Regions from separate parts of the Pseudoalteromonas sp. NCIMB 1079 genome, predicted to be linked through region 1. Evidence: predicted binding sites of a transcription regulator. Region 1 holds the regulator's gene; the other holds the start of a gene.
The links. Region 1 encodes FliA, which starts transcription of late flagellar genes. Its sites were predicted from a motif close to CTAAAGNTNNNNNNNNNNNNGCCGATA; they were not measured.

Region 1 (14,039 bases):
CAAATGATTTACTTCACCTAATTGATGTATTCCACCAAGTGCTTTTAATGGCACAGCCAAGGTCAAGCCAGCAACTTCAAAAAACAATGCCTGAAATTCACCATCAAAATAGTCTGATTGGCTAGTAGTTACAATCTCCAGCTCTGGCTTTTCTATAGTAGTAATTGCAGGTGCTATTACTTCCTCGTCAACCACTTCATTAACTTTTTCAGTTTCAAACGCTGGCTCAGCTATTGGCTCAATTTCAACATTGAGCAAGTCATTATCAAATGTACTCTCTGCTGCTTTTAATTGTTCTTTAGGTTTTGAATGAATATGCTGTTGTGAATCATCTGGGATTTGCTCAAGTAATTTTGCAACTGGCTCAAGGTTATCTACAGGTTCATCTTCACATAACAAAGCCCCGAGGTATTGTTTCATTACTTTTTCATTAGCAAACAATTGCTTACTCATTCATTAACCTTGTTCAATTAAATATTCTAGCAGTGCTTTATATGCGTATACACCGCGCGAGCGAGGACAATACTCTACAGGTACTTTTTGTGCAAAGCTTGCATCTCTAAATTTGGTATCCACCGGTATCACACCTGGCCAAACTTTATCACCATATGTACTTTGCAATGTTTTGTATGCTTCTAACGATGCTTTGGTACGTTTGTCGTACATGGTAGGAATTATAGTATATTGATAATCTTTTGCTTGAGAGGATTGCATCAAATCCATAGTACGCATCATTCTATCAAGCCCTTTGAGTGCTAAAAACTCCGTTTGCACTGGCACTAAAATTCGCTCACTTGCTGCAAGCGCATTGACCATTAACACCCCTAAAACTGGAGGGCAATCTAAAATGGCATAATCGTAATGTTCGCTAATTTTTGCAAGCGCTTTTTTTAGTATTAACCCCATCCCTGTTTTATTACCCATACTTCGATCAAGTGTAGCTATTGCCATAGTCGCAGGTAAAATATCCAGGTTTTGAAGTGTTGATGGACACAAAGCTTGGAGTATCTCTTCACTTTGCATACTTGTACCACGGGCAAAAATATCGTACACACTGACTTCTAAATCCTCTGAGTCAATGCCAAAGTAATAAGTGAGTGACGCATGAGGGTCTGTATCTATAAGCAATACACGTTTACCTTGTAATGCCAAAATACCGGCAAGGCTCACTGCGGTTGTTGTTTTACCAACCCCTCCTTTTTGATTAGCGACAGTCCAAATCTTCACATTACATCCTAATTACTGTTCATTGCGCGTTGTTATGCGAATACCGCCATGAGGCAAACGAATTATTTTTATTGTATCGTCATCTGAAGGAAGTTCAATTTCAGGTTCAATCACTGCAGGCTCATCAGCTCGCCCGTCACTTTTAACCTCTTGTTTTGGTGGTAATCCATACTTAGAAAGTGCGATAACAACTTTACGATTTTCTGCGCGCCCTTGTTCTGTATCGTTACTTGCAAAAGGTGAATATTGGCCATAACCTTCTATCGCCATTCTAGCTGAATTAATGCCTAATGCTTCCAGCTCTACTAAAATTGACGTGGCTCTAGCTACCGACAGTTCCCAATTTGAGCGAAATATTTCATTGCGAATACTTTCATCATCAGTATAACCTCGTACTCTTACATAGTTATCTACTGGTGCAATAATATCTTTAACAATCTTGACGACCTGTTTTGCTCGAGAGTGTGCAACTGAACTACCACTTGAAAATAACATACCTGAGCTTAGCTCTATAATCAGCCAATCTTGGTTAAGCTCTAAACTGGCTTCTCCATCACGGATTTCATCAATAAGCGCTGACTGTAATTTAATTAATAAACTATCAAGAGGTTTGCCTAAATACTTTTGCTGGATGTTGCTTGTATCACTTTGGCCGTCGAGTAGCTCAGGACCTTGCTCTTCTTTTAATATACTTTCGCCATAAAGAACTTCTTGTTCAGGTGTCACTCTATCTGTCAATATTCCATTACCGTTGACACCTTCACCTTGCTGGGAGTGTTGGCGAGCTGACTTATCAAAAACCTGTTCAAGGGAATCTGACAATATTTGGAATTGTTCTTCTTTATTAATCGCTATCGCATACAGAACCACAAAAAAAGCAAACATAATAGTCATGTAATCGGCATACGATACAAGCCAACGTTCGGTATGTTGACTTTTAGCAGCAGAGTGACGAAGTCGTCGGCGTAACATGTTATTCGTCCACTAAATTAGGTCGCTCTACACGATAGGCTTCAAGCTTTAATTCTATATTTACTGGGCTTTCACCTATGCTTATTGCAATAACGCCTTCAGCAAGCATTTCATGGTAAAGCATTTTTTGCTCTACACGCTGTTTTAACTTATTTGCCATAGGTAAAAACAATAAATTAGCTAAACCAACACCATAAATGGTCGCAATAAATGCCGTTGCAACGCCGGCGCCAAGCATTTGTGGATCGGTAATAAACGACATTGCCTGTATTAAGCCAAGCACCGCACCTAAAATACCAATGGTAGGGCTGTAACCCCCCATTGCTTCATAAACACGCGCGGCTTCAAGCAAACGATCACGCTCTAGCAGTAAATCAATTTCAAGCGTGTCACGTAGTTTTTGCTCTGAGCAGCCATCGACAAGTAAGCTTAAACCTTTTGCTGCATACGCATCTGGGTGAGCTAAGGCTTCATTCTCAAGCGCTAAGTAACCTTCTTGACGTGCTTTATGAGACCATCGTTTAACTTGCTCTATTGCGTCTTCAATATCGTATTGTGGTGCAACAAAAACCCACGAGCTCATATTTAGCATCTTTTTGAATGTGCTAGCAGAGGTTTGCAACATAACAGCGCCAAGCGTGCCACCTAGTACAATAATAAGCGCAGGGCCATTAAATAAAGCTGAAACAACACCGCCTTCTAAAGAATAACCTAGACCTATTGCACTAAGTGCTACCAATAGTCCAAATATTGAGAGTTTATCCACAACCTACCTCTCTCATTATACGCGCTGCAACATCGCTCAATGCTAAGCTTTCACTTGAAAGCCCCGCATTAGCAATTGCTTGGGGCATTCCATAAACGACACAGCTTTTCTCATCCTGTGCCCAAATAGTTGCCCCCGTTTGTTTTAACATTCTTGCACCATCACGACCATCAGCGCCCATACCTGTTAAAACAATAGCAAGTACATCGCCTTGATACGTTTTAGCTGCACTAGCAAACGTTACATCTACGCTTGGTTTATAACTTATTCTCTCGCTATGATCTTCAAATACGCGCAGCGTTCTATTTGCTCCACGCCCCTCTACCATCATCTGCTGTCCGCCAGGCGCTAAATAAGCAGTTCCTGGTTGTAAACGATCGCCTTGTTGTGCTTCTTTCACTTTTATTTGGCACAAACCGTTTAAGCGCGCTGCAAACGCGGGTGTAAATGCAGCGGGCATGTGCTGAATAAGTAAAATAGGGTGAGGAAAATTAGCAGGCAATTGAGTCAATATAGTTTGCAGAGCAACAGGACCACCTGTAGAAGTACCAATAGCTAAAAGTTGATATTGTTTTCCACTTGCTCGCATTGAGGCAACATTTGAACTTGTCGATGCAACAGGCGCAGCTCTTTGAAAGCTTCTATCAGGCTGCTTGATTTGAGTTGTTGATGTGCTTGTTCTTTGCGAAAGTGAACTTGTTGGTTTCGTTGAAATGACTGGTTTAGCTGGTGTTGCCGCTCTAAATGTTCGCGGTAAACGTCTTCGCCCTATATCTTTTACTTTACTTTGCAAAAGCTTAATTGCATCTTCATTATTGCGCGCAATATCTTCAAATTTTTTCGGTAAAAAATCCATTGCGCCAGCATCTAACGCATCAAACGTTGCTGTTGCACCATCACGTGTAAGTGATGAAAACATTAAGATAGGAGTTGGGTTACTCGCCATTATCTCTTTAACTGCGCTAATACCATCAAGCACAGGCATTTCGACATCCATGGTGATCATGTCAGGACGCAATTGAGCAGCTTTCTCAACAGCCTCTCTGCCATTAACAGCAAAGCCTATAACTTGTATATCGCTATCTTGCTCAAGGATTTCGCTTACTCTACGGCGAAAAAAGCTTGAATCATCAACAACTAAAACTTTAACGGCCATTTAGCTCTCTTATTAAATTTATGCGTAGGTATATATTAAATATATACCTACTTTATTATTAGCCTGCGTAATGTTTTAACATGTTTGGAACGTCTAAAATCAGTGCAATGCCACCATCCGAAGTTATTGTAGCCCCTGCCATACCTGGCGTTCCTTGAAGTAACGCATCAAGCGGCTTAATCACTACTTCTTCTTGGCCAATTAATGAATCAACAACAAAACCAATTTGTTGCGTACCAATTTGTACAATAACGACGTGACCTTTAGATTTTCGCTGAGAACGATCTGAGCCTTTTACTAACCAATGCTCAAGGTAAAATAACGGTATCGCCTTTTTACGCACAATAATTGTTAATTGCCCATCAACTACATTCGTCTTCGTTAAATCTAAATTGAATATCTCACTAACACCAGCCAGTGGTAACGCAAATGTTTGTGCGCCAACAACGACCATTAATGTCGGTAATATAGCCAAGGTAAGTGGTACTTTTATTTCTAAAATAGTACCGACACCAAGTTCAGACTGAATGCTTACTGAGCCATTAAGTTGCGTGATCTTAGTTTTAACTACGTCCATCCCTACACCACGGCCTGAAATATCAGATATTTCTTCTTTTGTAGAAAAGCCAGGTGCAAAAATCAGGTTATATGCTTCGGTGTCAGAAAGTCGACTCGCCTGGTCATGATCGAGTACGCCTTTACTAATTGCAATTTTTTTCAGTTTTTCAGCATCCATACCTGCACCATCATCTTTGATGGTTAGCAAAATATGGTCGCCCTCTTGAGACGCTGATAAAGTAACATTACCTGTTCTAGACTTACCTGCAGCTTCACGGACAGCGGGCATTTCAATACCATGGTCAACTGAGTTTCTAACTAAATGCACAAGCGGATCGGCAAGTGCTTCAACTAAGTTTTTATCTAGATCGGTTTCTTCACCAATAAGCTTTAAATCAATATCTTTATTTAAGCTACGTGCTAAGTCGCGTACAACGCGAGGGAAGCGACCAAATACTTTCTTAATTGGTTGCATTCGCGTTTGCATAACCGCACCTTGAATATCCGCAGTCACTACATCTAAGTTAGAGATTGCTTTACCCATCGCTTCACTGTCTGAGTTAGTCGCTAAACTAACCAAACGATTTCGTACAAGAACTAACTCACCAACCATATTCATAATTTGATCGAGTCGTTTTGTATCTACGCGAACGGTGGTTTCTGCTGCTGGTGGCGCTGATTTTTTTGGAGCTGCTGCTGGTGGTACTTTAGCTACTGGCTTCTCTGGCGCTTTTTCAACTGGTTTTGGAGTAGGAGCTTTAGCTGGCTCAGCTTTTTTTACTGGTTCACTCATTTGTTTAGCTGGCGGTGAAACAGGTTCAGGTTGTTTTGCAGCTGGCGCACTTTCTATCGATTTAGGAGCAGTGCCTTTACCATGAAGTTCATCAAGAAGCGCTTCAAATTCGTCATCACTAATTTCATCATCTGATGAATTAACTGTATTTGCCGCTGGTGTAGCTGGTTCTACAGGTGTTTTATTGGCATCATTTTGTTCAGGTTTGATCGTAACTTCACCAAAACTGCCAACACCATGTAACTCGTCTAATAAGCTGTCAAATTCATCATCAGTAATATCACCACTAAAATCACTACTACTTGCTACTGGTTTTTCAACTGCAGGACCTTGTCCTTTACCGTGTAGCTCATCAAGTAAGCTTTCAAATTCGTCTTCAGTGATTTCATCTATTTCAGCATCGCTAACCGAAGGCGCTCCGCTAAATAGTTCATCAAATGCAAACGGATCTTCATCATCAGCTACCGGTGTATCCACCACTTCATTATGAGGTTGTTCAACCTCTGTTTGTGAAGAGGCTTCAGTGGCTTCGGCTTCTGTTGGAGGTAGACCTAAGATATGAAGAGTATGAAGTAATTCAGGATCTGCAGGTTCAGGCTTGTCTCTGTTTTGGATAGTCGCAAACATCTCATTAATGGTGTCTAGTGCTTGTAAAATAACATCCATTAACTCTGAGTTGACTGTTCGCACGCCTTGACGTAGTAAATCAAATACGTTTTCAGCACCGTGACAAGCATCAACAAGTTCTGTCATAGCTAAAAAGCCTGCACCACCTTTTACAGTGTGAAAACCTCTAAATATAGCGTTTAGTAACTCGGTATCTTCTGGATTATTTTCCAGCTCAACTAACTGTTCAGATAAAAGCTCTAGGATTTCTCCAGCCTCTACAAGAAAGTCTTGTAAAATATCTTCATCGACTTCAAACATGCAGTTACTCTCCTCTTAGAAGCCCAAACTTGATAAAAGATCATCAACTTCATCTTGATCAGATACAACATCATTACGCGATTCTTTATCAATAATAGGGCCTTCAGGACCTGCTAAAGTTTGTGTGGCAACTGGTTCTTTTATTTTTTGTTGTTCTACTTTATTCGCGGTGCTGTTAGTGTCGTCTTGTTCAGCAAACGCAGTTAAAAGATGCAGTAAACTTTCTTCTACTTCCCTAACAAGTTCAATAACACGGCGAATAACTTGACCTGTTAAGTCTTGATAGTCTTGAGCCATTAGTACATTTGTCATTAAGCTTTGAAGCTCATCAGTCTTATGATGAGAGTTGTTCATAAACTTATCGATGCTATGGCAAAGTTGCTTAAACTCACCAAGCTCAATCTCGCGGCTCATTAAACGATCCCATGTCGGTTTGATATGAGATATTTCGTCCGCTAACTGTTGGGCTATAGGAAGACTCGCTTCCACTGCATCCATTGTTTTATTAGCCGCATTTTCTGTCATTTCTATAACATAATTAAGCCGCTTTTTAGCATCTGGAATCGCATCTGTCGTTATATCAGTTAAGCGAGTATCAAGCTCAAAACTTTTAAGGGCTTCGTGCAGTTGACGAGTCAACTTTCCAACTTCAGCAAATAATTCAGATTGCTCTTTAGAAGCAGCCTCTAAAATCAACTGATTTGCTTTATCTTGCTCATCATTTTCTAAAAAAACAACGAGCTGACGAGCTTGTTCTAACGTTATTTGAGGCGCAGCTGGTGCTGGCATAAGCCTCTCCCCCATCATTAGCCTAAGCGTTCAAATACTTTTTCTAATTTAGTTTTTAATGTTCCAGCCGTAAATGGCTTAACAATATAACCATTCACGCCAGCTTGCGCCGCAGCTATTATTTGTTCTTTTTTAGCTTCTCCCGTTACCATTAATACAGGGATATGTTTTAACTTCTCGTCTGCACGTATTGCTCTTAAAAGATCAATACCCTGCATTCCAGGCATATTCCAATCCGTAACTACAAAATCAAACACTTGATTTTGCAACATAGGCAAAGCTGTAGACCCATCATCAGCTTCTTGAACGTTAGTGAAACCTAAGTCACGTAACAGGTTTTTTATAATGCGTCTCATCGTTGAAAAATCATCAACTACAAGAATTTTCATGTTTTTATCCAAAACATCCCCCAGTGAGGTATTAACCTTTGTTTACTTACTACTAATTTATCCAGTCATTGATTTTAGCTTTAAGCTTAATCATCGCCTGACCATGTATCTGACTTACACGCGATTCACTTACATCGAGTATATGTCCTATTTCTTTTAAATTCATTTCATCGTTGTAGTACAAAGAAAGCACCATTGCATCACGCTCTGGTAATGACTTAATTGCACTTAGCAAAGACTCATTAAACCTATCATTTTTAACATTATTAAAAGGTTTATCTTGTGCTAAATCTTGGCCTACAGGAGTAATAACATCCTCATCTACACCAAGGTCTTCAATACCTAATATTTTACTCGTATTCGCATCATTTAAAATATGATGGTACTCATTGAGCGAAATTTCAAGTTTTTCAGCAACTTCTATGTCCGTTGGTTCGCGGTTCAGACTACTTTCGAGCTCAGTAATTGCTTCTGCAACTTGCCTGTTTTTACGGTGAACTGAACGAGGAGCCCAATCACCACGGCGCATTTCATCAAGCATAGCACCGCGAATACGAATACCTGCAAAAGTTTCAAAGCTTGCGCCTTTTGTTGCATCAAAGTTTTTCGAAGCTTCTATTAAGCCTATCATTCCTGATTGAATTAAATCATCAAGTTGAACGCTAGGTGGTAATCGAGCAATTAGATGACATGCCACTTTTTTAACAAGTGATGCATGCTTCTCAACAATCACATTTAAATTTTGTGTTGATTGATATCCCATAGCTCTATTCACCAGTGTTGTCATAATTAACCGTTTACTAGTTTCTCAATGAAAAACTCTAAATGCCCAGATGGTTGGTTGGGTATTGGCCATTTAACTGCTTTTGTTGCCAGCGTTTTAAACGCAAGAGCGGCTGGCGAATTTGGAAAGAGCTCTACTATTACTTTTTGACGACGTGTTGCTTTGCGCATATTTTCATCATAAGGAACCGTTGCTACTAGCTCCATTGATACATCTAAAAAGCGGTCGGTAACTTTAGATAGCTTTGCAAACAATTCAGTGCCTTCACGCATACTGCGCACCATATTGGCAACAATTTTAAATTTATAAACGCCGTGCTCACGACTTAATACTTTAATAAGTGCGTAAGCGTCGGTGATTGATGTCGGCTCATCGCATACAACAACCATTACATCTTGCGCTGCACGCGAGAAGCTCAGTACCATGTCTGAAATACCAGCGGCCGTATCTACAATTAAAATATCAAATTCGGTATTCAATTCGCTAAACGCACGAATTAGCCCAGCATGCTCAGATGGTGATAATTCAACCATACTTTGCGAACCCGATGTAGCGGGTACAATTTTAATTCCTGCAGGGCCTTCAACTAAAATTTCATCAAGCTCACATTCACCAGACAAGACATGTGACAAGTTACGCTCTACACGTAAACCAAGCATCACATCACAATTTGCTAAACCTAAGTCAGCATCCAGTACTAGTACTCTATTACCTTGCTGCCCTAGTGCAATAGCGGTATTTAGAGAAACGTTTGTTTTCCCCACCCCACCTTTACCACCGGTTACAGCGATAACTTTAACGCCGTTGTTATTGTTTTGACTCATTTTGCGCAGGCCGCTTGCTTGATCTAATACTGTGTTAATCATACATCCCTACTGTACTTGACGCCACTGCTTGATGCCTTGAATGTTGTGCTTTTGTTCTTTTTAAATATAATTGCTCAGCCTTTTTTACTAGTTTTTCAGCATTTGCAACACGAATATCCTCTGGTACTCGTTGTCCGTTAGTAAGATACCCTATTGGAAGGCGATTTTGAATGGCAATACTAATAATCTCACCCAAACTTAATGATTCATCTAACTTGGTGAAAATACAACCACTTAAATGTACTTTTTTAAAGTGCCGTACAGTTTCTTGCAATACATTAATCTGTGCTGTCGCGCTGAGTACTAAGTAGCTGCGAATATCTACACGTTGGTTACGCATTAATGTGTTTAATTGCTCAGTTAAACGTAAATCTCGCTGGCTCATACCAGCTGTGTCAATTAATACAAGACGTTTATTTCGTAAATGATATAAAACTTCAGCTAATTCATTAGCATCTTTAACTTGCTTAACACCACAACCAATAATACGACCATACGTTGCAAGTTGTTCATAAGCACCAATTCTGTATGTATCAGTGGTTATTAACGCCACTTTATCGGCACCATATTTTTGTGCGCCTAGAGCTGCAAGCTTAGCAACTGTTGTGGTTTTGCCCACACCTGTTGGACCCACTAACGCATATACACCACCTTGGCGAAGTATTTCGTTATTGGTTGTTTGCATTTGATCCTCAACCATTGTTAGCAATGCTTTCCAACCTTGTTGACGAGATACATCGTCAGGTACAAAACATGCCATTTGCTGCGCGACTTCTTTATCAATACCCATGCCAACCAAACGGTCAACCATACAAGCACGAGTTGGGTCGCGACGTGCCATGTCTTGCTGCATTAAACCCGATACTTGATGTTCTAATAATTGACGAATTGCGTTCATTTCTTCACGCATTGTTGTCATTTCTTCGCTTTCATTATTTTTATTTTGTGGGCGAGTAGTTACCGGGCTATCTAAATCATCAAAGTCACGGTCTAAATCATCAAAACCTAAGCTATCCGCTTGAGTTTGTGGACGAACTGGCGCAGCAGCTTCAGGAGCAAACATATTTTTAGTACGCTGCCCCATATCAGGTTCTTGATAGTTATCAGTAGTATCAATACCCGATTGTGAAAACATTGATGCAAGCTCAGGAGAACGAGGACGCGGTGATTGACGCTCTAATAATGCTTGTAGGCTGTCAGCAACTTTTGCTTGAGGCTCAGGCTTGGCACGCTGTGGCTCTGGTTTTACAAAATTATGCATGCTTTGTTGTGGCGCCTGAGTACGCGGCTCTGCAGGGCGTTGCGGTTGCGCTGCTACTTTAGGGGCTGCTTTGTCATAATCAACTGCCGCTACAATTTCTACACCGTTAGCCAGTTTTTTATTTGACATAATAACCGCATCAACACCTAACTCATCTTTAACTTCTTTAAGTGCTGTGCGCATATCTTTAGCAAAAAAACGTTTAATTTTCATGATTCAACCCCTGTTAAAATCTTATTGTTGGCCTACCGAGCTTACAATTTTGATCTGTCTTTCGTCTGGTACCTCTTGATAAGACATCACTCTCAATCCTGGAATGGTGTACTTAACAAAACGAGATAACACAGTGCGTAACATTCCTGACGTTAGCAATATAGAAGGTTCGCCGGCCATTTCTTGATTTTGATGCGCTTGTGTCAATGACACTTGAAGTCGCTCTGCAAGTCCTGGCTCAATACCGGCACCTTCATCGCCTGCATTTTGTAATGACTGATGCAACATCTGTTCCAACTCAGGCGCCAAGGTTATGACAGGGATTTCTGATGACATTCCCACCGCATCTTGAACAATTAATCTACGCAGTGAAATACGCACTGCAGCCGTTAATACATCAGGGTCTTGACTACGTGGGCCATACTCAACAAGGGTTTGAACAATTGAGCGCATATCGCGAATAGCCACGCCTTCATTTAATAAATTTTGTAGTACTTTTACAATAACAGTTAATGGCAATACATCAGGTACTAGTCCTTCCACTAAGCGAGGATGGCTTTTAGCAAGCATATCAAGTAGGTTTTGAACTTCTTCATGCCCTAGTAATAACGCTGCACTGTTAGTTAATAACTGGCTAATATGAGTGGCAACTACCGTGGCTGAATCTACAACGGTATAACCTAGTGATTGTGCTTCATCTTTTTGATCTGGCTTGATCCATACTGCATCAAGGCCAAACGCAGGATCTTTTGTTTCAACCCCTTTAATTGGACCAAATACTTGTCCTGGGTTAATTGCTAGCTCGTCGCCATGCTTAAGCTCGCTTTCACCGGTTGAAACCCCCATTAGTGTTATTCTGTAAGCGTTAGGGTCAAGCTCTAAGTTGTCGCGAATATGCACTGGCGGTACTAAAAAACCAAGCTCTTGAGAAAGCTTTTTACGTACACCCTTAATACGATTAAGTAGCTCACCACCTTGAGATTGATCTACCAATGGAATTAATCTATAACCGACTTCTAAGCCAATTACATCAACTTGTTGAACGTCATCCCAGCCAAGTTCTTTTTGCTCTTGTTTATTAGCAACACCCGTAGCTGCACTTCCACCATTAGCGGCCTCTTCAGCCTCTGCGGCAGCAGCTTTTAATTTACTTTGCTGTGTGTAGTAAGCTAAGTAGCCCAGTAACGCACCTAAACTTAAAAAAGCAATATACGGCATACCAGGCACTAAGCCCATGATGATCAAAATACCTGAAGCAATAAATAATGACTTTTCGTTGCCAAGTTGTTTCTTAAATTGGTCCCCCATATTGAGCGACTCATTTTGACGTGTTACAACAATCGCGGTACCAATTGAAAGCAGTAAAGAAGGAAGCTGAGCAACTAGGCCATCGCCAATGGTAAGTAATGTGTATACTTCCATGGCATCGCCAAAGCCCATATTGTGCTGAATCATACCGACAAATAAACCACCAACTATATTGATGATTAATATAACAATACCTGCAATAGCATCGCCTTTAACAAATTTACTCGCACCATCCATTGAGCCGTAAAAATCAGCTTCGCGAGTTACTTCCTCACGGCGGTCACGCGCTTGCTCTGCACTTATAAAACCAGCGTTTAAATCGGCGTCAATGGCCATTTGTTTACCCGGCATTGCATCAAGGGTGAAACGCGCAGATACCTCAGAAATACGACCAGCACCTTTAGTAATTACTACAAAGTTAATAATGATCAGGATTAAAAACACAACCAAACCAACAGCGTAGTTACCACCAATAACCACGGAGCCAAACGCTTCAATTACCTTACCAGCAGCATCACCACCATTATGGCCTTCAAGTAATACAACACGAGTACTGGCCACGTTAAGCGCTAAGCGCATAATGGTAGCGATTAATATTACAGAGGGGAATATACCAAACTCAACCGGCTTCATCGTGTAAACAGTTACAAGTAAAACCACTAATGCGAGAGCAATATTAAACGAGAAAAGGATATCGAGTAAAAATGGCGGTAGTGGTAAAATCACCATCCCCAAGGCAGCAAGCACAAGCAAAGGTGTACCTACCCCTTTGCCATATTCTTTTTTTTCTCTGTTAAGTTTTTGTAATACTGCTTTAAAATTCATAATTCTACAATTTCAAAAAATTGACACTACATAGAATTAGCAATAACTATTCCAAGTTACTCAGTTAACGGTTTAATACTTGTAGGCATCGGGGATTGGCAGCTTTTTATTGAGCTTAGTTGGACGTTTTCCGCGCCCTTTATTAAAGCGCTTAAGCTGAAATACATACGCTAAAACTTGCGCCACAGCGGTAAATAACTGATCCGGTATTTGCTCTCCTACTTCAGCCGTATGATAAAGCGCTCGGGTCAACATGGGAGATTCTAATATAGGTACTTCATTCCCTATTGCTACTTTACGAATTTGCATCGCCATTTCATCAATACCTTTAGCAAGCACTATAGGCGCACCTGCGCGCTCTGTATCGTATTTTAATGCTACGGAGTAATGAGTTGGGTTGGTAACAATAACATCAGCGTCAGGAACATCTTGCATCATGCGTCTTTGTGACATTTGCCTTTGTGTTTGTCTAATACGCGCTTTTATTTGTGGATCACCTTCAGAGTTTTTATACTCATCTTTAACCTCTTGCATTGTCATTTTAAGTTGCTTATGGTGAGTATAACTTTGATAAGGCGCATCTATTGCAGCAATAATAACCAACGTACAAGAGAGAGCTAGAAACATCCATGCTAATATTTCTAACGCATGAATAATGTTATTTGGTGCAGGCTCTATACTTAAATGTAAAATCTCATCAAAGAAAGTGTTAATTAGAAATACAGCAAAGCCAGCAACTACAGAAAATTTTAAAATGGCTTTGGTTAACTCTACCGCTGCTTGGGGGCCAAACATACGCTTAAAGCCTTTAAACGGTGACATTTTACTTGCTTTGGGTGCTGCTGCTTGCCAACTAAAATTAAATCCCCCCAATAGCGTATTTCCTATAATACCTGCAAATAAAATAATAAATACAAACATTGCCATAGGAAAAATAAGCACATCAGACACACTAGCCCAAACAGCAAACATTTTAGTGGTATCGTAGGCTTCATTTCGGTTAAGACTCAGCATTCGCCCCATAATGTTATATAGGCCTTTACCAATCTCAGGACCATATAAGAGCAAAGATATAGCGGAAAAAATAAGTACAAACATGGTGCCAAGCTCTTTAGAACGCGCTACCTGCCCTTTCTTTTTCGATTCGTCTACTTTTTTCCCCGTGGGTTCTTCTGTTTTTTCTTGTCCTGAATCTTCAGCCATTA
Region 2 (16,288 bases), 270 kb from region 1:
GCCACGTTGATGCTGTAGCGCTGCTTTAATTCCTAAAAAAGTACCGTATGCTGTAAATGGCGATGGGTTACCGCTTTTACCTTCAAGGCCCAGTACGTAATTAGTTTCTTTATTCATAATAGCTACATCAGCACATGTGATGTTTACATCTTCTGCTGAGTAATAGCTGCCATTTAATCGCTCTAATTGACGACCAAATGCACGGAATAATTGCTCAGATTTAATTTCTTTCGCATTACCTATAATTACAGATTTACCGCCACCAAAGGGTAAGCGCGCAACTGCATTTTTATAAGTCATGCCCTTTGATAAACGTAGCACGTCATAAACAGCATCTTCGTCGTTTGCATAATCCCACATTCTACATCCGCCAACTGCAGGACCTAGGTTGGTATTATGTACAGCAATAATTGCTTTTAAACCCGACTCTTCATCAGAACAAAAAACCACTTGTTCATGGTTATCAAATTCAACTCGATTAAACACAGCCACTTAAAATACTCCGAAATAGTTAACCCCTGAGAGGGTATGCGCGCTGGAAATTGCCGAGACTTTATCACTTCATATGCGTGTTCGCTATACTCACAGATGATAAAACCAATGAAAACATTAAGCTTAAATTAAATAACCCAATTAAAACTTTTATATAGATAAAAAATTTACAAAACCGTCATTTTTAAGTTTTAAATACTATAAATATAAGAACCACACCGACTTACGTTTACGTGAACGTAATACAATTGTTGCATGTAAAGTTTAATATACAAGTGCTACATGGCCGCTACGTACCGCTGCCTATAGGTTTCCAGTAAAAAGTGAGCTTTTTCGCAAACTGGTCAGAGCTGTAAACTTACTAATAACTCTATTTAAAAAAACAAAAAAGCGAGCACTAGGCTCGCTTTTTAAAAATACAAAACGTACGTTATTTTAGCTTGCTATCAAGCTCTTCAATTTTAGCTTTCCAGATAGCAGGGCCTTGTGTATGCGCATTGGCGCCTTCACTGTCTACTGCAACGGTCACTGGCATATCTTCAACTTCAAATTCGTAAATAGCTTCCATACCTAAATCTTCAAAAGCAACTACGCGTGCTTTTTTAATCGCTTTAGATACTAAGTAAGCTGCGCCGCCTACAGCCATTAAATAAACAGATTTATGCTCTTTAATAGACTCAACCGTTGCAGGGCCACGTTCAGCTTTACCAATCATGCCTACAATGCCTGTTTTTTCTAGCATCATATCGGTAAATTTATCCATGCGAGTGGCTGTTGTAGGGCCAGCAGGACCTACTGCTTCATCGCGTACCGCATCCACTGGGCCTACGTAATAAATAAATTTATTATCAAAGTCTACGCCCTCAGGTAAACCTTCACCTGAGTTGATCATATCTTGCAAACGTTTATGCGCTGCATCACGACCTGTTAAAATAGTGCCCGAAAGTAAAACGGTTTCACCCATTTTCCATTCTTGAACATCTTTTTTAGTCAGTGTATTTAAATCAACACGACGTGTGCCTTCGCCCACTTCAAATGTTACTTGTGGCCAATCTTCTAGTTTAGGTGCTTTTAAATTAGCAGGGCCAGAACCGTCAAGCGTAAAATGTACATGGCGAGTTGCCGCACAATTTGGGATCATTACTACAGGTTTTGAAGCTGCATGCGTTGGTGCTGTTTTAATTTTAACATCAACAACCGTTGTTAAACCGCCTAAACCTTGTGCGCCAATACCTAATTTATTAGCACGGTCAAAAATTTCTAAACGCAGTTTTTCTTCAGTTGTCTCTGCGCCGCGTTCCATTAATTCATGGATATCAACCGGATCCATTAACGACTCTTTAGCCATTACTGCTGCTTTTTCAGCCGTACCACCAATACCTATACCTAGCATGCCTGGCGGACACCAACCAGCACCCATTGTTGGTAGTGTTTTTTCTACCCATGCAGCAACATCATCTGACGGGTTTAACATAACCATTTTACTTTTGTTTTCAGAGCCGCCGCCTTTAGCCGCAACCATTACTTCTACTTTTCCACCCGCTACTAAATCAATATGCACAACCGAAGGCGTATTATCTTTAGTATTTTTACGCGTACCAGCAGGGTCTGCTACAATAGATGCACGTAAAGGGTTATCTGGATTCAAATATGCACGACGAGTACCTTCATCAACCATTTGTTGAACGGTTAAATCTGTTTTATCCCACTTAACATCCATACCTACTTTAACAAAACAGGTAATAATACCGGTGTCTTGGCAAAGTGGACGCTTGCCTTCAGCCGACATGCGTGAGTTAATTAAAATTTGTGCAATGGCGTCTTTAGCCGCTTTACTTTGTTCTTTGTTGTACGCTTTTTCGAGTGCTTGAACAAAATCAAGTGGGTGATAGAACGAAATATATTGCAATGCATCTTCAATGCTATCAATAAAGTCTTGCTGACAAATTGTACTCATAGTGGTTCCTTAAGTTACCGTTACGCGTTGTCGCGTAATCTAAATCAAACCGGTGACGGTGGTTTGCACTGTTTTTTGCAGCTTAGTGCTGCCAAAAAATTTGACTTATGATACCCTCCCAGCCCGTTTCGAGCCAGTTCTTAAAGGGGCAGTAAATGCTAAACAATAAAAAAAATTGTATTAAATTAGGCATAACACAAAACTGCATTGACGTTTTTGCGCATTTTTCACATTTGCCTTATGCAATTCTATTAGATTCTGCAAATAGTAATCATATAAACAGTCGTTTTGATATTGTTGCTATTGAGCCGCAAAGTACCCTTGAAGTAAAAAATAATAAAAGCTTTTTAAATAATATAGAAAGTAGTGATAACTGCTTTGAAATTATGAATAATGAGCTTTCGCATCTTGCTAAAACAAAAGCCGATTACGATTTACCCTTTAACGGCGGCTGGCTTGGCTACTTTGGCTACGACTTAGGGCGTACAATTGAAAACATCCCCACTCGTGCTATTGAAGACATTAATCTTCCCCAAATGGCTATTGGCCTTTACTTAGATGCCCTTATTTACGACAAACAGCAACAAAGCTGGTTTTATGTATCGCAGCCAAACACCGATAGATTAGCGCTTTATGAGCAATACTTAAATACGCACGCTAACTCCCAAGTTAATACGCAGTCCTTTGCCCTAAACAGCGACTGGCAATCAAATATGAGCGAAACCGAATACGCTGCAAAGTTTGCCCAAATTGAGGAGTATCTAAAAAGTGGCGATTGTTACCAAATTAATTTAGCGCAGCGCTTTAACGCTCAGTTTGAAGGCTCCCCTTGGGCGGCTTATATTAAACTGCGTGAGGCAAATAAAGCGCCATTTTCGAGCTTTATAAATCACCCTCAAGGGGCAATTTTATCAATTTCCCCTGAGCGCTTTATATCTGTAAATAATAACGTTGTAGAAACCAAACCTATTAAAGGCACACTGCCGCGAAAAGCGGATGCGCTGGAGGATCAACGCCAAGCCCAAATACTCGCAGCATCAGCTAAAGATCGCGCTGAAAACGTAATGATTGTTGATTTACTGCGTAACGACTTAGGCAAAGTGGCAAAACCTGGCAGCGTTCACGTCCCTTCCCTTTTTGCTATTGAAAGCTTTCCGGCAGTGCATCATTTAGTAAGCACGGTAACCTCTGAACTTGATGAAGGTAAAACAGCCGTCGATCAGCTAAAAGCGGCTTTTCCGGGAGGCTCAATCACCGGTGCGCCCAAAATTAGAGCAATGGAAATAATTGAAGAATTAGAACCACATCGCCGCAGCATTTATTGTGGTTCAATTGGTTATTTAAGTGCGTGTGGAAACATGGACACCAGTATCACTATTCGCACCTTGGTGTGCCACAAAGCGCAAATTTACTGCTGGGCAGGTGGCGGAATAGTCGCTGATTCTAAAGTCGAATTGGAATATCAAGAAACTTACGATAAAGTAAATAAAATCCTCCCTTTATTAAAACAGTAGGTCGCTTTGAATAGTGAACACATTATGGCGCGGTTTCTGTTAAGCCCTACAGCTGCGCCAAACCAGTTAAAAGACACGCGTAAAAAACGTGCTAGCGCTGTTATGCTGCCAATTATTGATATAGATAATCATGCACATATTTTACTGTGTAAACGCCCTACTTATTTACACCATCACCCTGGGGAGATTTGTTTGCCCGGAGGCAAGTTTGAAGTAAGCGACATTACCCTTCGCACCACAGCCCTTCGCGAACTAAAAGAAGAGCTAAATATTGCCCAAAGCAACGTTAATGTATTAGGTCACTTACCTGAGTATTCAACCTTAACGGGTTTTAGTATTAGCCCCTATGTAGGTTTACTCAAAAAAGACACCACCTGGGAAAATGACTATAATGAAGTACAAGCGAGCTTTTTGCTCTCGGTCACTGAATTAAATAACGAAGCTAACTGGCAACCCTTACCTTTTCAACGATTTGGGAAAACGGTTATTTTGCAAGGTTTTAAAACGCCGCATGGTTTACTTTGGGGTGCGACGGCAAACATTATAAAAAACTTTACAAAACAACTCGCCTTACCAGTTTAAATCTTCGTTATTAGTAGTTACACAATCACAATTCCACGTTATCATGCTCGACCGTTCAAAGAGCAGCTTCGAGCTGATAAAACAAAGTAGAGACACACATTATGATCAGTGCATTTGATATGTTTAGCATTGGTATTGGCCCTTCGTCATCACACACCGTTGGCCCAATGCGCGCATCACGCTTATTTGTTAATGACCTACAAGAACAACAATTATTAGCAAATGTTACCGATATTAAAGTAGAGCTTTATGGCTCTTTGGGACAAACAGGTGTTGGCCATGGCTCGGGTAAAGCCGTAATTCTTGGTTTAGCCGGTTATGACCCTGAAACTATAGATGCCGATTTAGTCGACGACATTTTAGCCACTATCGAACAAGATCAGGTTATTTATTTAAACAAAACACACAAAGCTAAGTTTCCAAAACAAGGCGCTATTGTTTTTCATCGTCGCAAAACGCTGCCTAAGCACTCTAATGCAATGGAAATTATCGCCTCAAACAACGGCGAAAAAGTTTACAGCAAAGTATATTACTCTATTGGCGGTGGCTTTATTGTTACTGATGAAGAGTTTGAAAACGAAAAACAAGCAGCCCTTGATATTAGAGAAGAAAACCCAGCTCCTTTCCCTTTCAGTAGCGCAAAAGAGCTACTAGAGATGTGTAAAGAGTCAGGGCTTAGTGTTTCAAGCTTGATGATGAAGAACGAAAAAACACTGCGCACTGAAGATGAAATAAAAGACACGCTGTTTCATATTTGGAAAGTAATGATGGCCTGTATTGAGCGTGGTATGCGTACCGAAGGTATTTTACCTGGCGGCTTAAAAGTAAAGCGCCGTGCGCCAAGCCTATACTTAAAACTAAATATAGAGGTCAGTAACGACCCACTTCGTGCAATGGATTGGGTTGATTTATTTGCCCTTGCCGTAAACGAAGAAAATGCGGCAGGTGGCCGTGTAGTTACCGCACCAACTAATGGTGCTGCGGGTATTTTACCGGCTGTGCTTATGTACTATCACACATTTGTGAAAGAAGTAGACCGCGATATAGCCACACGTTATTTATTAACGGCTGCTGCTATTGGTATTTTATATAAAAAGAATGCCTCTATATCGGGTGCTGAAGTAGGTTGCCAAGGTGAAGTTGGCGTTGCGTGCTCTATGGCTGCAGGCGCATTAACAGAAATTGTTGGTGGCAATGTTGTGCAAGTAGAGAACGCAGCAGAAATTGGTATGGAACATAATTTAGGCCTCACGTGCGACCCTGTTGGTGGCTTAGTACAAGTACCGTGCATTGAACGTAATGCAATGGGCGCGATTAAAGCAATTAATGCCTCACGTTTAGCTATTCGTGGCAGTGGCGAGCAAAAGGTATCACTTGATAAAGTGATTAAAACCATGCTTGAAACCGGCAACGATATGAAAACCAAATACAAAGAAACCGCTCGCGGTGGATTAGCAGTTAATATTATCGAATGTTAATCAGCTCGCTATAAAAAGAAAAAGCTGCCTATTTAAAATAGGCAGCTTTTTTATTGTTCGTTCAATGTAATCACCTTATTTAACCGGTAACTCTATATCTGCAAATAATTTATCTACATCGTCTTGGTTACGCATTAAACTTGCTCGCTCTACGCGCTCTTTAGTTAAGTGCGGTGCAAAACGTTCAATAAAATCATACATATAAGTACGTAAAAAGCTGCCCTTTCTAAAACCAATTTTGGTCGTGCTTGCTTCAAATAAGTGGCTTGCATCAATACACACTAAATCGGTATCGCTCACTTGATCTATCGCCATTGAAGCGACAACACCAACTCCTAAACCCAGTCGTACGTATGTTTTTATAACATCAGCATCGGTTGCAGTAAATACAATGTGTGGCTCAAGTCCGTGTGCGCTAAATGCTTTATCTAACTCTGAGCGGCCCGTAAAACCAAATACATATGTAATGAGTGGATATTGGGCAATGTCAGCAACAGTTAAACTATTTGCCTTTTTAGCGAGCGGATGGTCTTTAGCAACAACAATACTGCGATTCCAATGATAACAAGGCAACATAACTAAATCTGAATACAAATGCAGTGCTTCTGTTGCAATAGCAAAGTCGGCATCACCGCGTGCTGCAGCATCCGATATTTGCTGTGGAGTGCCTTGGTGCATATGAAGCGATACCGCAGGGTATTTTTTCATAAACCCTTGAATAACGTTAGGCAAAGCATAACGGGCTTGGGTATGTGTTGTGGCAATATTTAACTTACCTTGATCAGGTAACGTATGCTCATTAGCAACGGCTTTAATACCTTCTACTTTGGAGAGTATTTCACGAGAAATATTAATTATATCTTCGCCAGCACCGGTTACATGCGTTAAATGTTTACCACTGCGACCAAAAATTTGTACACCCAACTCATCTTCTAACATGCGTACTTGTTTAGAAATTCCTGGCTGCGAGGTAAATAAACTCTCAGCAGTCGCTGAAACATTTAATTTATGATTTTGTACTTCTACGATGTATCTGAGTTGTTGTAATTTCATGGCTGCAAATTTTAACGTTATTATTCATATTATTTATAAAGGCAATACCGCTTAAAACCAAGTGTTATTTGCGTAAAATATCACTTTAGGTCTTTAGGTGTGCAATTATCTGATTAGAGCTCAAGGCTAGCATAATAAATATGCTTGAGGTAGCGATGTTTATTCAGCTTTAGTTTATAAGCCCTTAGGGTGACTACGGTTTATAAAGAGCTCAACCTATCAATTTTTTGGTGTATTTTTTAAGTTAATCGGCGCAAAGCTACCCTGTTAACGTATATTTAATGTAAGATTAAATAATTAGGTTATATGTCCGAGAATTACACCATGATCGTTTCTATTATAATAGTGCTTATAGTTGCATTGATTGTGATTGCACTTTGGGTAAGTGCTGTACAACAACACAAAGAAAAACAAGAAGCGGAACGCCGCAAAGAGCTAACAAAACAAAAAGCTATAATAGAAGAAACAGAAGAAGCACTAATGAATAGTGCCAATATACCTCTTTCTGAAAATATAATCCGTGTATTGCAACGCCGTATTTACGAAGCATTAAACACGATGGTTACTAGTTCGCCAACATCCAAAGCACTCAAAAGCCGCTTAGGTGAGGCTAAAACGCACCTCACCAATGCAGTTCTAGACAACAGCAGTGAAGCCCTAACGCTACCGAGTAATGACAAGCAGCTTGTTGGCCTAATTCAAGGTATTAAAAAATTACGCTCAATTTTACGCTCTGAACATAATAAAGGTCGTATTGATAGCCAAGTTTTTGTTTTAGAAGATAAACGTCTTGAAAAACTACAACTGCGTATTAATATCGAAAGCCAAATAAAACGTGGCTTATCTGCCCGCTCAGCGAGTATGGTTGGCTCTGCAAGGCAGTATTTTGAAAAAGCACAGGCAACGCTCAATGCAGTTACATACACCGATGAATATGTAACAACAAAACGCCAAGAAGTTGAAGGTTACTTAGAAGCAATTAGTGTTGAACTAAGAGCTTCTAATGCAAGCGCACTTAAAAAGAAAACAGAAGAAGAGCAAGACGACTTAGATATATTGTTTGCTCCTAAAAAGAAATGGTAGCGTTTTTATACTAAAAATAAGTATTAAAAAAGCCTGCACAAATTAAATTTGTGCAGGCTTTTTTGTCTCTTTGTTAGTCATTAAGACAAAAATGCAAACTTGAAAACAAACAAGGCTGTTAATATCCAAACACTAATACTGATTTGATCTTGCTTACCACACAATACTTTTACCGCTGTATAAGATATAAAGCCAAGTGCAATACCGTGCGCAATCGAAAACGTTAATGGTGTCATTAGTAATACCACAGTAACAGGAATTGCATCGGTCATATCATCCCAATTTACAAACTTTAAATTTTGTAGCATCAGTACAGCGACATATAAAATAGCACCTGCCGTAGCATAAGCCGGTACCATTTGTGCAAGCGGTGCAAAAAACATCATTAGTAAAAAGCAAATACCTACAACTACAGCCGTTAAACCAGTACGTCCGCCAACAGAAACACCAGCAACCGATTCTATATACGATGTAGTCGTAGACGTGCCTAGCATCGCACCTGCAATTGTTGCAGAGCTGTCAGCACTTAGTGCACGCCCTAAACGAGGCATGTTACCTTTTTCATCAGCTAAACCAGCTTTTTGAGTGACCGCAACTAATGTACCCGAAGTATCAAAAAGATCGACAAACAAGAATGCAAAAATAACACTCATCATTGATATATCAAAAGCGGCGGCAAAATCTAGTTGCATAAAAGTAGGCATTATTGATGGTGGCATAGCCATAACACCGTGATATTCAACAAGCCCTAAACTTAGTGCAATGCCTGTCACTAATAAAATACTAATAAGTACACCGCTTTTAAAATCGCGGTATAAAAGCGCTGCAATTACAAAAAAGCTTAATATAGCTAATAATGGGCCTGGGGAAGTAATGTCGCCCAATTGCACTAGTGTTGCTGGGCTTGAGACAATAATGCCTGCATTTTTAAGGGCAATTAAGGCTAAAAAAGCACCAATACCTGTTGCGATAGCTCGCTTGAGCACCAGAGGTATGGCATTAATAATCCATTCTCTGACTTTAAATAAACTTAAAAATAAAAATATACAACCCGACATAAAAACAGCCCCTAATGCGGCTTGCCAGGTATAACCCATTCCTAATACGACGCCATACGTAAAAAAAGCATTTAGTCCCATGCCAGGCGCTAATGCTAATGGATAATTAGCCCATAAACCCATTATAAAACAGCCTATCGCAGCTGCTATACAGGTAGCTACAAATGCAGCCCCTTGGTCCATCCCTGCCTCAGCAAGCATAGCCGGGTTTACAAATACAATGTATACCATAGTAATAAAGGTAGTTAGGCCAGCAACGCATTCGCGTTTAACTGTTGAATTATTTTCGCTGAGTTTAAATAAGGCTTCAAACATAATAAACTTGTGATAGTAAAAAGTGACGAGATTTTAACATAAAAATTATCTTTTACAGGACATTTTACCTTGCTATATACTAAACTGTTAAAGTAGTTAAAATAATAAATGAACCAATATGCTTAAAACAACACCTTGTGAGCAAGACTTAGAGCAACAGCTAGACAACATTTTAGGTTTTGTTACTCAACCAGAAAGCAGCCCCGCGCCCATTGATAATAAAAAAGATGAGCAAAGTACTATTAATAAAGCCCTATATTATTTAAAAAATAATCAAGCTCCATTGGCTGCAAAATGGATGCGCCTTGCTGCAATGGCAGGAAACCATAGAGCACAGTTTTATTTAGGTTTATTTTTTGTAAAAGGTGAAGGCGTGCCACAAAGTGTATTTCATGCTGTAGCGTGGTTGAGCTTAGCGAGTAGCCAAGGGTACGCACCTGCCACTGCAGCGGTTACAGATATACGCAAACATATCGAAACTAAGCGATTTAAAGATGCTCAATGTTATGCAGCAAGTTTGTACGAACAAATTCACCAACTCCAGTTTTGTCATATGATCCCTCGCACGAGTGAAAACACATAAGCTAACTAAGTTATAAGTACTGTATACAGTGTTGAAAAATACTGTATATAGTTACAAAGATACTCCTACACAGTATAAAACCCACAAATGAAAACATGACTCAAAAATTTATTTTAAAAATACCCCCTCAAAAACAAGCCTATAACAAGTTGATTAATAAAGAATTATAGATTTAAAAACAAAAAACAATGATCAAAAGCTGAATAACTGTACAAATAAATAGCATAAAATGCTTGCACGAAAGCACTGTATAAACTACTGTATATGAATACTGTATAAAAACCCAGTGAGTGAAATTATGTTACAGCCTATTACCGTAAGAACAGTTAAAAGTTACCAACAAGACGAGCAAAGCGATTGCGTAAATTTGATCCAAATTGAAGATGAAATTTCAGCGACCTTTGAGCTTTTAAAAGTATTACACCAATACAATAGCTCTAATGCATGGACGTTATTAATTGCGCCAGATCATGTACCGAGCAAAGCTTTACTTGACTCATGCTCTATTGATACAAGTAAATTACTTGTTATTAGACAGAAGCACCTAGTAAATCTAGAGTATGTATTAAATTCTGCATTACATAATGGAAACTTTGCAGCGGTAATCACCTGGACCGATATAGTTAATAACCAACTACTTACAAATCTATCGTTCGATTTAAGTAAAACGAATACAAAACTATACTGTTTTACTAAAAACGCACAAACAACAGAGATACCACTCGCTCAATAAGCTTGTTAAACTAATGTTTTAGACTTTGTACTATTATTATGACTTCACTCAATACCACTTTATGTTTTTGCAGCAGTGGGCACAATTATGCCGATTGCTGCGAGCCGCTTCACTTATCTGTTATGCAAACTGACACTCCTGAACAACTTATGCGCTCACGATTCAGCGCTTATGTTATTAAAAATGCAAAATATGTTTATCAAACCTACGCAAAAGAAAAACAAGCTGAGAATCCGGTTAAAGAAATCAATGATTTTGCTAACAGCTGTCGATTTATAAATCTTGATTTAATTGACTCAAGCCATGATGGCGATACTGGAACTGTAGAATTTAAAGCCCAATATTTTTATCAAAACTTATTTTGTGAGCTTCACGAAAAATCGCAGTTTATTAAAGAAAACACTCAATGGCGTTATTTAGATGGCACTATATATCCTGTTGAAGATATTAAAGTAGGCAGAAATGATGACTGCCCATGCGGTAGTAATAAAAAGTACAAAAAATGTCATAGCATGTAATAAATAATCTTATTTAGTATTTATCACCTAAAAGGTGTTTTTAAGCGGCAGAGCAATTTATTAGCTAACTAAACTTAAAAACACACTTTGTTACGCCCTTGCATTTTAGACTCATACATTTTTTCATCTGCGATCTGCAACGTGTTTTTGTTATTTACGTATGGTTGTAGGGTTGCACCGCCAATACTAATAGTCACAAAGTTATATTCTGAATATTTGTGTAATATTCCTAAATCGACCACATTTTGTTTAATTTTACCAGCAACACAAATTGCACCTTCGGTGCTTGTATGCGGTAAAACAACTACAAACTCTTCGCCGCCATAACGCGCAACAAAATCGGTTGGCCTTTGCAAACTATTAGTAATAGTTTGTGCTACTAGGTTTAACACCGTATCCCCCTGCACATGACCATAGATATCATTGTATTGCTTAAAGTAATCTATATCGATGAGTAATAGTGCATAGTCAACTTTTTCTCGTAAGGCGCTTCGTTCCATTTTAGAAAAATGTGCATCAAAATAACGGCGATTGAATACTTTAGTTAAATCATCTAAAAATACTTTTTGATTGAGTAAGTCGTGTTGTAATTTTAACGTTATATGGGCACGAACCCTTCTAAATAGTGTTTCTTTTATAATCGGCTTTTTAATAAAATCAACAGCTCCGGCTTCCCAACACTCTTCTTCTTCGTTTTCAAAGGATGTAACAAAAATAACGGGTATATCCTGTGTTTTAGTATTATTTTTTAATTTTAAACATGTATCAATACCACTCATTCCACCCATATTAATATCGAGTAGGACTATATCAGGTACATTTACATTACAAATTTCAATTGCTTCTTCACCACTTCCAGCTGTTGTCACATTAAAATGCTCAGATAATATTTTTTTTAATACGATTAAGCTTAATAACTGATCGTCAACTATAAGTACTTTAGAATTCTTTAAACTTAGTTTTAATTGATGGCCAGAGTAATTTATTGGCATAGTAAAAATGTTTTGTTTTTTTAATTAAAAACAGCCTATAGCATCACATTTTGTTATGCAAATGTTAATTAAGAGGGGTTCTACTTATTGGTTACTAATAAAAATACTTTTTAGTAAATCTTTACTGCATAAAAACAAAAAATGAGCCACTTGGACTCATTTTATAACTTTGAATACTTAATTTAGTTAAGTATTATTCGTCATCATCTAAATCTAATTGCTGACGTTGAGCAGGTCGAGCTAAAATCTCTACGTAGAAAGAGGTCAAACCTTGCTTTTCAATTTCGCCAATTTGGTTACTTAATTCAGCAACGTGCACAACTTGCGCATCTTCAGCTGTGTTACCAAACTTACAGTCAAATGCCCAATAGTCAGCATCTTCAGGTAGCGTTTTATTACGCTCTCTTTTCAAATATTTTTTCACTTCGTGCTTTGCAGCATCAACCATACGAGGGTATTTGATTTTCTCGTGATTTAGCGTGAATGTTTTCTTCATTACGTTCCTAATTACCTTGGTTTAATGATAATGGCATTTCATGTCATACCATTTGACGCCATTATAGCAATTGCATTTAATTTTTGGATGCTTTTTTTTCATTAAATCAATTATTAGCAAATATATAAAGCAGACCCGTTATAAAGCATATATTAACTGATGATTATTACAATCATATATCACACCGCAATAAGCTGAAGTGGTTGATGTATTGCATCATTATTAAGGCTGTCGTAAAAAGCAGCTGCATCTATAGGAGGATTAGCAAGTTGTGTTTGTTCGCTTTTAATTCTTCTTCTGACAGCAAGCTCACAGTTATCTATTATATTAAGTGGAATATGCTTATCATCATTTCTAATCGCAAGTGGTTCAGGCTTTAAGCACTGTCTTAGCTTAATACTTGTCATACCGCAGCGCTCCCCTTCTTGAGATATTAATGATGCATTAAACTGTCCAACCAACATATTGTATTCATCAGGGGCTAAAAGTTGCTTTGGACCTGCGCCAAATTGCTTTCTTAATGCCTCTTCTTCTATAACTAAATTATCTATTTCAGTTTTTGGTAAATGAAATTGGCTAAAGTCGAGTGCGTCATGTGACAGCATCGCTAATAATAGAGAAAATTCGCCACGACGATTTTCATGCACACTATTATTGAGCCTACTGTTTAACTGACTCTCTGTGATTAACAAATCATCTATTTGCATAGTCTTTAGTCGATTGTGGTAACTGATAGATATTTATCGGCTTTATTTCAATTTTCTTTAGCTTTTTTCTTTACTTAAATACGCAATTTGCTATTATCAGCGCCGTTGCATTGGAGGGGTTCCCGAGCGGCCAAAGGGATCAGACTGTAAATCTGACGGCTCAGCCTTCGCTGGTTCGAATCCAGCTCCCTCCACCACTTTTCTTACCGCTAAGTTAAGTGGGGCCAAATGCAATAAAATTAGTGTGGAGGGGTTCCCGAGCGGCCAAAGGGATCAGACTGTAAATCTGACGGCTCAGCCTTCGCTGGTTCGAATCCAGCTCCCTCCACCACTTCTCTACTATTCCTATATTCCTATATTCCTATATTCCTATATTCCTATATTCCTATATTCCTATATTCCTATATTCCTATATTCCTATATTCCTATATTCCTATATTCAGGTTAACTTCAAAATACCCATTGTAAACTCATACTGTTTTTCTTTAGCCATGTTGATGACGCTTTATAATTAGGAAAAAAACACTCAACGTGTTGCCAAAAAGCTTTACTGTGGTTTAAGTGACGTAAATGCGCTAACTCGTGGACAATCACATAATCAATAGCATGATAAGGCGCTCCGATTAAATGCAAATTAAATGTTAGCTCTCGCTTACTATTACAACTTCCCCACTTTCGCTTATAAATAGCTACTTTTAGACTCGTAGGTAATTCTTCACCCATTTGTGCGCAGAAGTACGCTAAACGCATTTCTATATATGCAGTTAGTTGCTCTTTTAAATATTCTTCAAGAAGTTGCTGATATTTTTGCGAAGTATTTTTAACGCGCGAAGAGTGCGTAATAAGCAAGCTGTCGTTACTGTTTATTACTTCGGACTTAGTACCTTGCTTAAACTCTATGTTTTCAATACTATCAAAGATTAAAATTTGTTTGTCTTTGAGCGGGTTCTGTCTGCTATCAGCAATATTGTGCTGTTTAGTTAATTGAGCATTTACCCACACCTGCTTATCAAAAAGCCATTCTTGGATGTGTTTATTACTAACAAACTGAGGGGCATATACAGTCACCTTTTTGTTATGTACTTTAATGGCAACCGTTTTACGTTTTATACTTTTCTTTAACTGATATTCAAACACTTTCATACTCATTAATGATATTGCTACGAGAAAATTCACCAGCAACTAATAAAACCAAATAAAGTGTAATTTTCGCTTAGTTAAGCCAATTCATTAGCTTTCTTAATGTTGCTCGATAGAAACTTAAATATGATCATATAAATCTAACTTAGCCCCGTTAAAGGCAATACATTAGAATAAAAAACACCAACTAAAAAACTAATCCCTGATAAATAAAAGAAAACGAAAAGTAATAAATTCGTTACTTTATTCACTTCATTGAATTAACGGTTTATTTATTAATTAATTAGATTAAACTTGATAAATAAAGATTATATTTTGAGCCGTTATGTTATCAGCTTTTTTTATCACAGACCAAGATCCTAGCTTAATCATTAATGGCGTTTTCGATCCTCTATTAGTTACAATGTCATTGCTAATTGCTATTTTTGCAGCCTTTTTCACCATTCGACTTATAGATCTCGCAAAAGAAACTCAATTTCCTAGCTACCAACGTTTAGCAAATGTGACCGCTGCTACTGTTTTTTCGGCTGGTATTTGGAGTATGCACTTTATTGGTATGCTTGCCTTTTCACTGTGTACTAATATTGATTATGATCCAACAATCACTCTCCTTTCTTTTATACCAGCATTTATAGCATGTCAGTACGCTGTATCAATGCTAGTAAATAGTAAAGGGAATCTAAAAGTATTGTCGATTTGCTCCGTGTTACTAGGAGCCGGCATTGGCACTATGCATTATAGCGGCATGGCTGCAATGGATCTTGCTCCTTTACTTAGATATGATCCATTGATATTTGCGTTATCAATCATTGTTGCTGTAGCCCTGTCCTTTATAGCCCTTTACAGTCGCTTTAATCTTGAGCGTTTTTTACCCTCTTTATCACCTCTTCAAAATAACTCAATTAGCGCTGTTATTTTAGGGTGTGCTGTTGCTGGTATGCACTATATGGGTATGGCCGCTACACGTTTTGTAGCTACATCGCCACTAATCTATGATGATGCTAACGCAACCGCAGGACTAACTTTTATCGCCATTGCAGTCGCCACAGCAACTATCGCGATTACAAGTGTGGTTGGTGTAATAAATGGTATGGTTCGCTATCGCATGCTACTTGAGGATAAGTCGGCAAAAGAATCCCGTCTAAATGCTATTTTAGGCACCGCTATAGATGGCATTGTTACCATTGACCATACTGGTATTATTTTAAGTTTTAATGAAGCCGCAAGTAAAATTTTTGGCTGGCAAGAAAACCAAGTTCAAGGCAAAAACGTAAAAATGCTAATGGACGATAACATTGCCAAGCACCACGACGAATACCTCTTAAATGCTCACAATGTTGATCTAGGTAAAATAATAGGCATAAACCGTGATGTATATGCAAAACACATGAACGGACATGTTTTTCCTATTCGCTTAGGTATAGGCGAAGTAAATCAGCCGGGCCATAACCCTTTATATGTTGGCTTTATCACCGACTTGACCGAACAACGCGCTTTGCAGCAAAGTTTAGAAGAGAAAGAACAAAAATACCGCTCTCTTATCGATAACATGCCCGGAGTAGCGTTTAGATGCAAGTTTGATGACAA

Region 2: the regulator FliA is predicted to act here: its motif matches at 13,596-13,622, upstream of ABX891_RS12215 (VC2046/SO_2500 family protein).

The regions. Positions count from the first base shown of each region.
Region 1 covers NZ_JBEWZA010000001.1:2,899,047-2,913,085, forward strand. Annotated here, with positions in the region: gene ABX891_RS13415 (chemotaxis protein CheW) at 1-453, opposite strand, end outside; gene ABX891_RS13420 (ParA family protein) at 457-1,227, opposite strand; gene ABX891_RS13425 (flagellar motor protein MotB) at 1,240-2,199, opposite strand; gene ABX891_RS13430 (flagellar motor protein) at 2,201-2,965, opposite strand; gene ABX891_RS13435 (protein-glutamate methylesterase/protein-glutamine glutaminase) at 2,958-4,121, opposite strand; gene ABX891_RS13440 (chemotaxis protein CheW) at 4,180-6,399, opposite strand; gene ABX891_RS13445 (protein phosphatase CheZ) at 6,415-7,188, opposite strand; gene cheY (chemotaxis response regulator CheY) at 7,206-7,589, opposite strand; gene ABX891_RS13455 (RNA polymerase sigma factor FliA) at 7,630-8,340, opposite strand; gene ABX891_RS13460 (MinD/ParA family ATP-binding protein) at 8,367-9,227, opposite strand; gene flhF (flagellar biosynthesis GTPase FlhF) at 9,220-10,701, opposite strand; gene flhA (flagellar biosynthesis protein FlhA) at 10,723-12,834, opposite strand; gene flhB (flagellar biosynthesis protein FlhB) at 12,907-14,037, opposite strand.
Region 2 covers NZ_JBEWZA010000001.1:2,631,906-2,648,193, forward strand. Annotated here, with positions in the region: gene ABX891_RS12150 (Leu/Phe/Val dehydrogenase) at 1-492, opposite strand, end outside; gene ABX891_RS12155 (fumarate hydratase) at 923-2,449, opposite strand; gene pabB (aminodeoxychorismate synthase component I) at 2,605-3,963, shown strand; gene ABX891_RS12165 (NUDIX hydrolase) at 3,970-4,545, shown strand; gene ABX891_RS12170 (L-serine ammonia-lyase) at 4,647-6,023, shown strand; gene cysB (HTH-type transcriptional regulator CysB) at 6,099-7,076, opposite strand; gene ABX891_RS12180 (hypothetical protein) at 7,401-8,159, shown strand; gene ABX891_RS12185 (NCS2 family permease) at 8,240-9,532, opposite strand; gene ABX891_RS12190 (tetratricopeptide repeat protein) at 9,651-10,115, shown strand; gene ABX891_RS12195 (SulA-like leucine-rich domain-containing protein) at 10,414-10,848, shown strand; gene ABX891_RS12200 (YchJ family protein) at 10,887-11,366, shown strand; gene ABX891_RS12205 (GGDEF domain-containing response regulator) at 11,441-12,358, opposite strand; gene ABX891_RS12210 (DUF6172 family protein) at 12,552-12,854, opposite strand; gene ABX891_RS12215 (VC2046/SO_2500 family protein) at 13,034-13,561, opposite strand; tRNA gene ABX891_RS12220 (tRNA-Tyr) at 13,674-13,758, shown strand; tRNA gene ABX891_RS12225 (tRNA-Tyr) at 13,808-13,892, shown strand; gene ABX891_RS12230 (M48 family metallopeptidase) at 14,012-14,710, opposite strand; gene ABX891_RS12235 (MHYT domain-containing protein) at 15,027-16,288, shown strand, end outside.